3 regions of the Shewanella sp. SM69 genome follow, and region 1 is predicted to be linked to each of the others. Evidence: predicted binding sites of a transcription regulator. Region 1 holds the regulator's gene; each other region holds the start of a gene.

Region 1 (3,286 bases):
GGCGATGCCGTTACCTATACCTGTGCTCCCCATCTTTTCGCGCGCCACTAGGCTTTCGAATATCTCTTGAGATGAGAGGGTCGGGTACTGGGCAGCGACTAAGTCGCTGATGAGTTCCAGTACCTTTTTCTTGCTGCCCGGAGTGGCGCAGGTAGTGCACTCCGGCCGCAGTATGGTACAAAGTTCCATTATTAGTGTTTTGTTAACTTCTCTTTGTGTTTAATAACCTGACGGTCAAGCTTGTCAATCAGGGCGTCTATAGCGGCATACATGTCAGCATGCTCTGAAGTTGCAAAAACTTCACCACCTATGAGGTTTATTCTCGCTTCAGCAATCTGTTGCATTTTCTCAACATTGAGCACAACGTGCACATTATTGATCTGTTCGAAATGGCGTTCAAGTTTTGAAAACTTTTCTTCTACATATGCACGTAACGATTCGGTAATTTCGACATGGTGTCCACTTAGGTTTATTTGCATAGAAACGTCCTCCGATATCCACTGTAGGTTATAAACTTTTACGCTGATTAGAAGGTGGAATAAGCATAGCCTCTCGGTACTTCGCAATGGTTCTGCGGGCTACGTTGATCCCTTGTTCTGCCAGAAGTTGTGCCATCTTACTATCGCTTAATGGTTTTTTCTGGTTTTCCGCTGCCACCAGTTTTTTTATAAAGGCTCTGATTGCTGTGGATGAGCACTCACCACCATCGTCAGTACCGACGTGGCTAGAGAAGAAGTATTTTAGTTCAAAAAGTCCCTTAGGGGTATGCATGTATTTTTGAGTTGTGACCCGTGAGATGGTGGACTCATGCATTTCTACCGCTTCAGCAATATCGTTAAGCACCATAGGCTTCATGGCTTCTTCACCATACTCAAAGAAACCTTGCTGATATTGCACTATGCAATTAGCAACTTTAAGCAAAGTGTCGTTACGGCTTTCTAGACTCTTAATAAACCATTTAGCCTCTTGCAGATGGCCGCGAATAAATTGGCTATCGGCTTGGTTTTTTGTGCTGCGTGCCATAGAAGCATAATGTTGATTTACATTGATTTTGGGCATGCAGTCAGGATTAAGCTCAACGACCCAGCGGCCATTTTTCTTCGACACAGACACATCTGGGATAACGTATTCGTCATTATTGGGTGTGATCAACAAACCTGGGCGAGGATTGAGAGTTTGGATAAGTGCTATACCATCCCTTAATTCATCCTCTTTTAATTTAGTCTTACGCATCAATAACCTAAAGTCTCGGGCGGCGATCAGATCTAAATGATCTTTGATCAGCATACGGGCGTTTTCTAGGTTGGGAGTATCAGCGGCGAAATGCGACAGTTGGATCAACAGGCATTCACTTAAATCGCGGGCGGCAACGCCTATGGGATCAAAATGCTGAATACGCTTGAGTACGGCTTCGACTTCGTCAAGCTCAACTTCAGGATTGCCCATGGCTTCGAGAATTTCTTCAGTGCTTTGGGTGAGATAGCCCTGATCGTCGATGGCATCAATAATGGCGGTGGCAATGGCTAAATCGGTTTCAGAAAACGGCGTGAGGTTTTTTTGCCATTCTAAGTGTTCGTACAAACCTTCACTGGTCTCGCCTTGGAAGGGCATATCGTCTTCACGACTGCCGCCGGGGCCTGAGTTTGGGGAGGCGGTAAACACTTCATCCCATGTGGTGTCCATGGGGAGCTCATCGGGCATGGATTCTTTGGTTAGCGACTCTGCCGTGTCTATGGTGGAGCTGTCTTTTTCTGGTGGCAGAGTGCTAGATTCACTGAAATCCGTATCGGATAGCGTTTGGTTTACAGGGTTTTTAGTGGCGTCGAATTGCTCCTCTTCCAGCTCGAGAAGGGGATTAGAATCTAATGCTTGCTGGATCTCTTGCTGCAGTTCCAGTGACGACAGTTGCAACAGACGTATAGCCTGTTGTAGTTGTGGCGTCATGGTTAACTGTTGACCCAGTTTGAGCTGGAGTGACGCTTTCATGTTACCGCTGATCCCTACGTTATTATTGTTAGATGAGGTCGCTTATTATTATCTTGAGTGAAGCCCAATGGCGGTATAAATTGCCTCCATTGGCTTCGCTCGATTAACTATAGCCTGAATTGTTCACCTAAGTACACAGCCCTAACTTGCTGATTGTCTAAGATCTCTGCTGGAGTTCCTTCGGCAATCAGGTTTCCGTGACTCACAATATAAGCATGTTCACATACATCTAATGTCTCGCGGACATTATGGTCTGTGATCAGTACGCCAAGGCCGCGACTTTTGAGTTGTTCGATAATCTTCTTGATGTCGATAACCGAAATAGGATCGACGCCGGCAAACGGTTCATCGAGCAAAATGAACTTAGGATTAGCGGCTAAAGCCCGCGCAATTTCGACGCGACGACGTTCGCCACCCGACAATGACATGCCTTGGCTGTCACGGATGTGGGTGATATGAAACTCTTCGAGCAGATGTTCTAGTTCTTCTTCTCGTTCTTCGTTTTTAAGTTCTTTACGAGTTTGCAGTACGGCCATGATGTTGTCATGAACAGTTAGCTTACGAAAGATACTGGCTTCCTGCGGTAAGTAACCTATGCCTTTGCGGGCACGCAGATGCATAGGATCTGCGGTTAAATCATCATCGTCGATAAAGATATGCCCCTTATCGCTCTTCACTAGCCCGACAACCATGTAAAAGGTCGTGGTTTTACCGGCACCGTTTGGACCGAGTAGGCCAACGACTTGACCGGTTTTTACCGTCAGACTGACGTCTTTAACCACTTGGCGACTCTTGTAACTTTTTGCCAGATTTTGTGCTCTTAAGGTGATTTGGGTCATTTAGAGTCCTGCTTTTTTACAGGTTTATCCGCCGGAGCGTCTGATTTAGCATCATCTTGATAGTTTTCAGGCTGAATAATAGTGATCACGCGATCGTCACCACTGCCAGTACTCTCGGCCATCAATTTCTGTTGAATCATGTTATAGCGGATTAAATTGCCTGTAACTTGGCTACCTGCTTGATCTAATGACGCCATACCTTTCAGTGTTAAGGTGCGGCTTGCCATATCGTAACGAATTTCTTTCGCGCTTGCCGATGCTGGGCGACCATCGTCTAATATTTGGCTATACGTAGCAGGGTTGCCTGTGGCGACCAAAGTTTTGCTATTTTCACCTTCAGCGGAAAATGCACGCAGTTCATTTGCTTGGATTTTTATTGAGCCTTGGGTAACTTCAACTGGACCAAAGAAGATGATCTGGTTGTTTTTGATATCCGCAGTTTGGCTCACAGCTTTAATTTT
Region 2 (3,286 bases), on a different contig from region 1:
AGTCATAGAGACGATGTAAACTCACGGCAACCTCACCACCATTTTCAAGGTCAAGCATAGAGTCCAAGCCATGCACGATATTAAGGCACTTATGGATACTCATTCCTTTCGCCTCAAACCTTTGGTATTCCATATGGCCAGCGGTCCGCTCTAGTTCTTCCAATAAACCATCAAGTAACATACGCACCATGTCATGGGTTGTTGCTGCCGCTACTTGTGCATCTAAAGCGGTTTGCTTGTAGGCATTAAATGGATCGTACTCATTTAACATTTTTTACTGCTTCCTATGAAAACAACTGACTTGCGGAATTAAACTGATTAATGGTGGATTCCATTGCCGTAAACTGGGTTAAATAAATCTGATACTTTTGATTCATCTGATAATCATGGCGCGCCATACTGTCATTCACACTTTTAATCTGCTTATTTAGCGCTTCCTGCTTTTGATCGATATAGCCATTGAACTGTGTAAAAGGTTTTAGGGTCTTTTCTATGCTTTTGATATAACTGTCAGGACCAGTAAACATAGCTTGTACTTTTTCTGGATCACTTTTAAAGCTATCGGTCAGCTTAGCATCATCAATTTTTAGTTTTCCGTCTCGTCCAATCTCAATCCCGATATCAGACAAACGCATGCCATTAGCAGCCGTTGCAAATACAGAATCACGTAATTTAGACTGGAGAAGGCGAATAGAGGTATCCCCCTTCAACACACCAATTTGCGCTTCACTCACTGCAGTGCTTTTGTCTTCCTTATCTTTATCGGAAGAGCCAGAGTCAGAGGTTTTAACGCCCATAGAACGAGTTAATTGATTAATTTGCGTCATTAAAGAATTAAATGAATCGACAAAATCCTTAACCGCTTTCTTATTCGCTTCAAAATCGTCTGTGACTTTAATCATGCTGCTTTCACCAGCCGCATGCACCTTGACTAATTCGAGGCTGACACCATCAACAACATTTTCTAGATAGTTACTACTGCTGGTAATACTGATACCGTTTAATGTGAGTTCCGCATCTTGTGCTGCACGACGTTCTGTCATACCCCAATCGGCACCGTTAAACTCTACCTTCACTTGATTCGCGACACCCGATTCCTTTGAAGACAGCATAAATTCGATTTGGTTACCTGTGCGCACTAATGACGCTTGTACACCAGGATTACCCACTTGTTTATTGATCACATCGCGTAACTGAGACACAGAAATAGCCGCACCGCCATTAACCGTTGCCAAATCAATTTCCATGCGCTTAGTCGGATCACTACCGACTTGAATACTGATAATGCCCGACGTTGGCAACAATTCACTTTCAGAGGAATAGGCTTTAGTCAGTTGATGCGCTTGCGCAAGTTTATGCACGCTCAAATCATAGTTGCCCTTAGGCGCATCAGATTTAACTGTCGCGGTCGCATTCTCGCCCGTAACCGTAGCAATTTTGCCTTTAGCTGCATCGCCACCCATTTCACTCAGCTTAGTGGCCATCTTCTTCATATTATTTTCGAGCAATGTATAGGCATCTAACTGTGTTTTGCTGGCAGTTAGCTTGCCTTTGTAAAGCGTATCTTTACCTGCGCGATCTGCGCCAATCAGTTGCTGAGCAAATTGTGCTGCATTCATACCTGAAATCATGACTACCTCCACTCGTTCTAGAGCAAAACGCATGCCAAAAAACAAGTTACTGTTTTTAAATAAAATTAAATAATTAACTGGCCCAAACACAGCTAAATACTTCCGCATGAACACTTAAACAGGAAAACCATCTTCCACTTTGTGTTATCGAAAATTACCCACTAAAACATGAACCTTATAGGTTTCAATCTCGGGTTTAGCGACTACCGACCAATACATAAACCGTGGCTAAAATAAAAATGCCAGTCAGCGCAACTAACTGGCATTTTAGCCGTGACCAATGACATCACTTGCCCAATAGCATTAACGCAATAGACCCATGACTAAACCCGTGTTCTGGTTAGCTGAAGACAGTACCGTTGTACCCGCCTGAACTAATAATTGATTACGTGTCATATTGGCAGATTCAACCGCGAAATCGGCATCCATAATACGGCCGGCAGCGGCTTTAGTATTTTCAGTTACGCTGGCAAGGTTAGCCGCAGTATGGCCAAGACGGTTAATGTTGGCACCTAAGGTTGAACGTTCTGTCCCCACTTTAGCCAAGAAGGTATCAACAGCCCCGATAGCCGTATTGGCGGCTGCAGAAGTCAACAAATCACCAGTAACTGTCTTATCAATAGCACCTAAGGTAACAGACATTTGCTCAGCTCCATCCGAGCCAATCTGAAAGGTCACACCTTTGACGAGTACACCATCAGTAGCATCTTTAAATAAGTTATTACCCGCATAGGTTGTATTTTCTACAATACGGGTAATTTCTGCATTTAATTGCTTAAACTCATCATCCAACGCTTTTAAATCTGCTGTAGAGTTAACGCCGTTTGATGCTTGAGTCGCCAATTCTTTCTGGCGGTTAGCAATGGTCGTTAATTCTTCTAACGCACCATCAGCAGTTTGCAGCATAGAGGTCGCATCAGAAATATTGCGTGAAGCCGTTTCCATGCCCTTTACGTTAGCGCTCATGCGGTTAGCAATTTGCAAACCCGCTGCATCATCAGATGCGCTATTGATACGTAAACCCGTCGACAAACGCTCCATAGCATTAGTTAATAGATTATTACTTTTATTAACAGCACCTTGTGCAACAATTGACGCGTAATTAGTGTGAACACCTAACATATCAGCTCTCCTAGAAAAAACAGTTATCTTGGCTATGCCTGAATCTCGGTATAGCTCCATAACTAAGTAAGGCGACAGCAACAGCGCAAAACTAAAACTTATTTAAAAATAGATGGGATCACCTCTATAAAAACAGACTTAAATGGCATCCACAAAACGCCATAAAAAATGCCAGCAAGCTAAGCTTACTGGCACTTAAAACTAACTCAATTCGGCGTAATTAACGCAGTAGCCCCATCACTAAACCTGTATTTTGGTTAGCAGAAGACAGTACCGTTGTACCCGCTTGAACTAATAATTGATTGCGGGTCATATTGGCAGATTCAACCGCGAAATCGGCATCCATAATACGTCCAGCGGCAGCTTTGGTATTTTCAGTCACACTGGCAAGGTTAGCTGCAGTATGTCCAAGACGGTTAATGTTGGCGCCTAGTGTAGAACGTTCTGTACCGACTGCTGCGATAAAAGTATCAACAAGGGCAATTGCCGCATTCGCGCCAGTAGTTAAATCACCAGCAGCCAGCGCTGCATCA
Region 3 (3,286 bases), on a different contig from region 1:
GGCGCGGCGGGGTTAATTCCATCCCGTGTTGAAGCGGCCATTACCCGCATTCAAGCGGCACTGCCCAATGGTCCTTATGCTTTTAACTTAATTCACAGTCCAAGCGAGCCCGCATTAGAGCGCGGCAGCGTTGAGCTGTTTTTAAAACATAAAGTGCGCACGGTCGAAGCCTCGGCATTTTTAGGCTTAACGCCACAAATCGTCTATTACCGCGCGGCGGGTTTGAGCCGCGACGAACATGGCGAGATAGTCATTGGCAACAAAGTCATAGCCAAAATCAGCCGCACCGAAGTCGCGACTAAGTTTATGGAGCCAGCGCCAGCCAAAATCCTCCAGCAATTAGTGAGTGACGGCCTTATCAGCCAAGAACAAATGGTGATGGCATTACTCGTGCCAATGGCAGACGACATCACAGCCGAAGCCGACTCAGGCGGCCATACCGACAATCGCCCGCTAGTGACGCTATTGCCGACGATTTTGGCGCTTAAAGATGAAATCCAAACTAAGTATCAATACAAAACGCCTATCCGTGTGGGTGCTGGCGGCGGTGTCGGCACTCCCGATGCAGCATTAGCCACCTTCAACATGGGTGCGGCATTCATCGTCACAGGTTCTATCAACCAAGCTTGCGTCGAAGCGGGCGCGAGTGAACACACCCGTAAGTTACTCGCCACCACAGAAATGGCCGATGTGACTATGGCGCCTGCCGCCGATATGTTCGAAATGGGCGTGAAATTACAAGTGGTTAAGCGCGGTACTTTGTTCCCGATGCGCGCCAATAAGCTTTATGAGATCTACACCCGTTACGATTCGATTGATGCCATCCCTGCGGACGAGCGTAAAAAACTCGAAGAGCAAGTGTTCCGCTCATCACTCGATGACATTTGGGCTGGCACAGTAGCCCACTTTAACGAGCGCGATCCTAAGCAAATCGAGCGCGCACTGGATAACCCCAAACGTAAGATGGCACTGATTTTCCGCTGGTATTTGGGTCTGTCGAGCCGCTGGTCAAACACAGGTGAAGTTGGCCGCGAAATGGATTACCAAATCTGGGCAGGCCCAGCGCTCGGTGCATTTAATGCGTGGGCGAAAGGCAGTTATTTAGATGACTATAAGGCCCGTAATGCGGTGGATTTAGCCAAACATTTAATGGTGGGCGCAGCATATCAATCCCGCATTAACCTGCTGTTATCCCAAGGCGCGAGCATTCCAGTTAGCCTGCAACGCTGGAAACCATTAAATCGTTTTTAAACGTATTTAGCTCATATCATCTTGTATTATAAGATCATAATATCTTCAAGCCGACACAAACTCACAGTGTCGGCTTTTATTTGTCTTTACTTATGAACGACATCAGCTCACAGTCTTTGATTCAACGTATTAGGCTGAAACTCTTACCGAAGCTTAGGTAAAAATTGCCTACCCCTCTTTTAATTCACTCACACCATTTTAAATAAAATGATTTAAATTATATTTAAAATCAATTAACTACTTAAAATTTTTAAAGTTGGCATTAAGATCGCAATCAAGTAAGAGCCATTAGCCGTTACCTTACAAGTGACACAAACGGTCATGAGAAGGATTAATACAAGGGCAGGAGGTTATTATGCTAGGTTGGACATTAGTATTTCTAGTTGTTGCCGTGATTGCCGGGTTGTTAGGATTTGCTGGGATTGCTGGCGCAGCGGCGGGAATAGCGAAAATCATTTTCTTCATATTTATTGTGTTATTAGTGATTTCTCTGCTGATCAATGCCCTTAAGGGTAAATCACCGCGACTATAATTTTTTTAGAAAAGGAGATAGATATGAAACCATTTACCCTGATGACAAGTGCAGCATTCGCATTATTACTCGCCCTAGGTTTAACGGCCTGTAGTGATAACAAAGCCGAAGACGCGGGCGAAAAAATCGATGAAGTAATGACTGATACAGGTAACGCCATCGAAGATGCCTGTGAAGAAGTCAAAGAAGGTGTTAAAGCTAAAGATACTAAGTGCTAAACAAACCTGACTTTAGGGTGGCAATAGACTCGTCTACTGCCACCCTTTTGGTTTAGACTCGCTCATTTCTGCATCTCTCATCTCGACATCTATCCATTCAAGTGCAACGATTTTAACCAAGAACAATGGCATTGGAGGACTTGCATGCTAACGAAGATCCACATCAAATATTTGTACACTGCAGGTGCAGTATTGTTAGCCTATTTTGCAGTAACAGACACTTCTCCCCTGCTCACTTTCATTTGTGCATGGACAAGTCTGTCACTATTTTTAGTCGGTTCAGCCTATTGGTTTAATCTCGCCAGTATTTTTAGAAAACGCCAAGATGGCACTATCCCTTGGTATATTCGTTGGGGTTTTATTCCCTTTTTATTAGGCAGTCGACTCTATAACCACTGGGCCAGAAAATACGATTCAGTACCGCCCATGCAAAGGATTGATGAACATCTGTATCTCGGCTGTAGACTCTTTTCCGCAGATCTGGAAAAGATTAAAGCCAATAAGATCACTGCCATTCTGGATGTCACCGCTGAATTTGATGGCTTAGATTGGTCGCAATTTGAGGATCATATCGAGTATTTAAATATTCCCATCCTCGACCATAGCGTACCGACCAGCGCCCAACTCAATCAAGCCGTTAACTGGCTGCACCGCCAAGTGCGCGCCAATAAACAGGTACTCATCCACTGTGCTATGGGTCGTGGCCGCTCAGTGCTGGTACTCGCCGCTTATTTGGTTTGTAAAGATAAACAACAGCACTTCGCCGAAGTACTGCAGCAGATAAAGCAAATCCGCAAAACCGCTGGCTTAAACAAATGGCAATTACGCGCGCTCGATCGCATGCCCAGTCAAGGGAAAATTAACATCCACAAAGTGGCGTGGATTATCGCCAACCCAGTTTCTGGTGGCGGGAAATGGCAAGAATACAGCGAGCAAATCCAAGATGAACTCAAAGCCTATTTTGACCTGACTTTAAAACTCACAACAGCAGACGAAACCGCAAATGTCTTCGCCGAGCAAGCCCGTAATGCAGGCGCTGATATCATTATCGCCTGTGGTGGCGATGGTACAGTGACTGAAGTGGCCTCTCAAATCGTCGATACAGATATCGTCTTAGGCATCATTCCTCTTGGCACAACTAATGCCCTCAGCCATGCCCTCTTTGGTTTAGGCAGTAAGCTTATTCCTATCTCTCAGGCGCTGGATAATATTATTCAAGGGCATTGCCAAGCCATTGATACCGCGCGTTGTAATGAGGCGTTAGTGTTGTTGCTTGTGGGCATAG

The links. Region 1 encodes sigma-54, which starts transcription at its own class of promoters, with help from an activator protein. Its sites were predicted from a motif close to GTTGGCACGNNNNTNGNNT; they were not measured.
Region 2: the regulator sigma-54 is predicted to act here: its motif matches at 1,652-1,670, upstream of fliD (flagellar filament capping protein FliD).
Region 3: the regulator sigma-54 is predicted to act here: its motif matches at 1,507-1,525, upstream of L5M37_RS03215 (DUF1328 family protein).

Annotation. Positions count from the first base shown of each region.
Region 1 is NZ_JAKKRV010000008.1:49,345-52,630, reverse strand. Features, by position in the region: gene ptsN (PTS IIA-like nitrogen regulatory protein PtsN) at 1-189, opposite strand, end outside; gene hpf (ribosome hibernation promoting factor) at 192-479, opposite strand; gene L5M37_RS12425 (RNA polymerase factor sigma-54) at 508-1,986, opposite strand; gene lptB (LPS export ABC transporter ATP-binding protein) at 2,094-2,825, opposite strand; gene lptA (lipopolysaccharide transport periplasmic protein LptA) at 2,822-3,286, opposite strand, start outside.
Region 2 is NZ_JAKKRV010000020.1:46,127-49,412, forward strand. Features, by position in the region: gene fliS (flagellar export chaperone FliS) at 1-271, opposite strand, end outside; gene fliD (flagellar filament capping protein FliD) at 285-1,631, opposite strand; gene L5M37_RS20690 (flagellin) at 1,935-2,753, opposite strand; gene L5M37_RS20695 (flagellin) at 2,974-3,286, opposite strand, start outside.
Region 3 is NZ_JAKKRV010000001.1:709,756-713,041, forward strand. Features, by position in the region: gene pfaD (eicosapentaenoate synthase subunit PfaD) at 1-1,251, shown strand, start outside; gene L5M37_RS03215 (DUF1328 family protein) at 1,607-1,783, shown strand; gene L5M37_RS03220 (hypothetical protein) at 1,807-2,001, shown strand; gene L5M37_RS03225 (diacylglycerol kinase family protein) at 2,146-3,286, shown strand, end outside.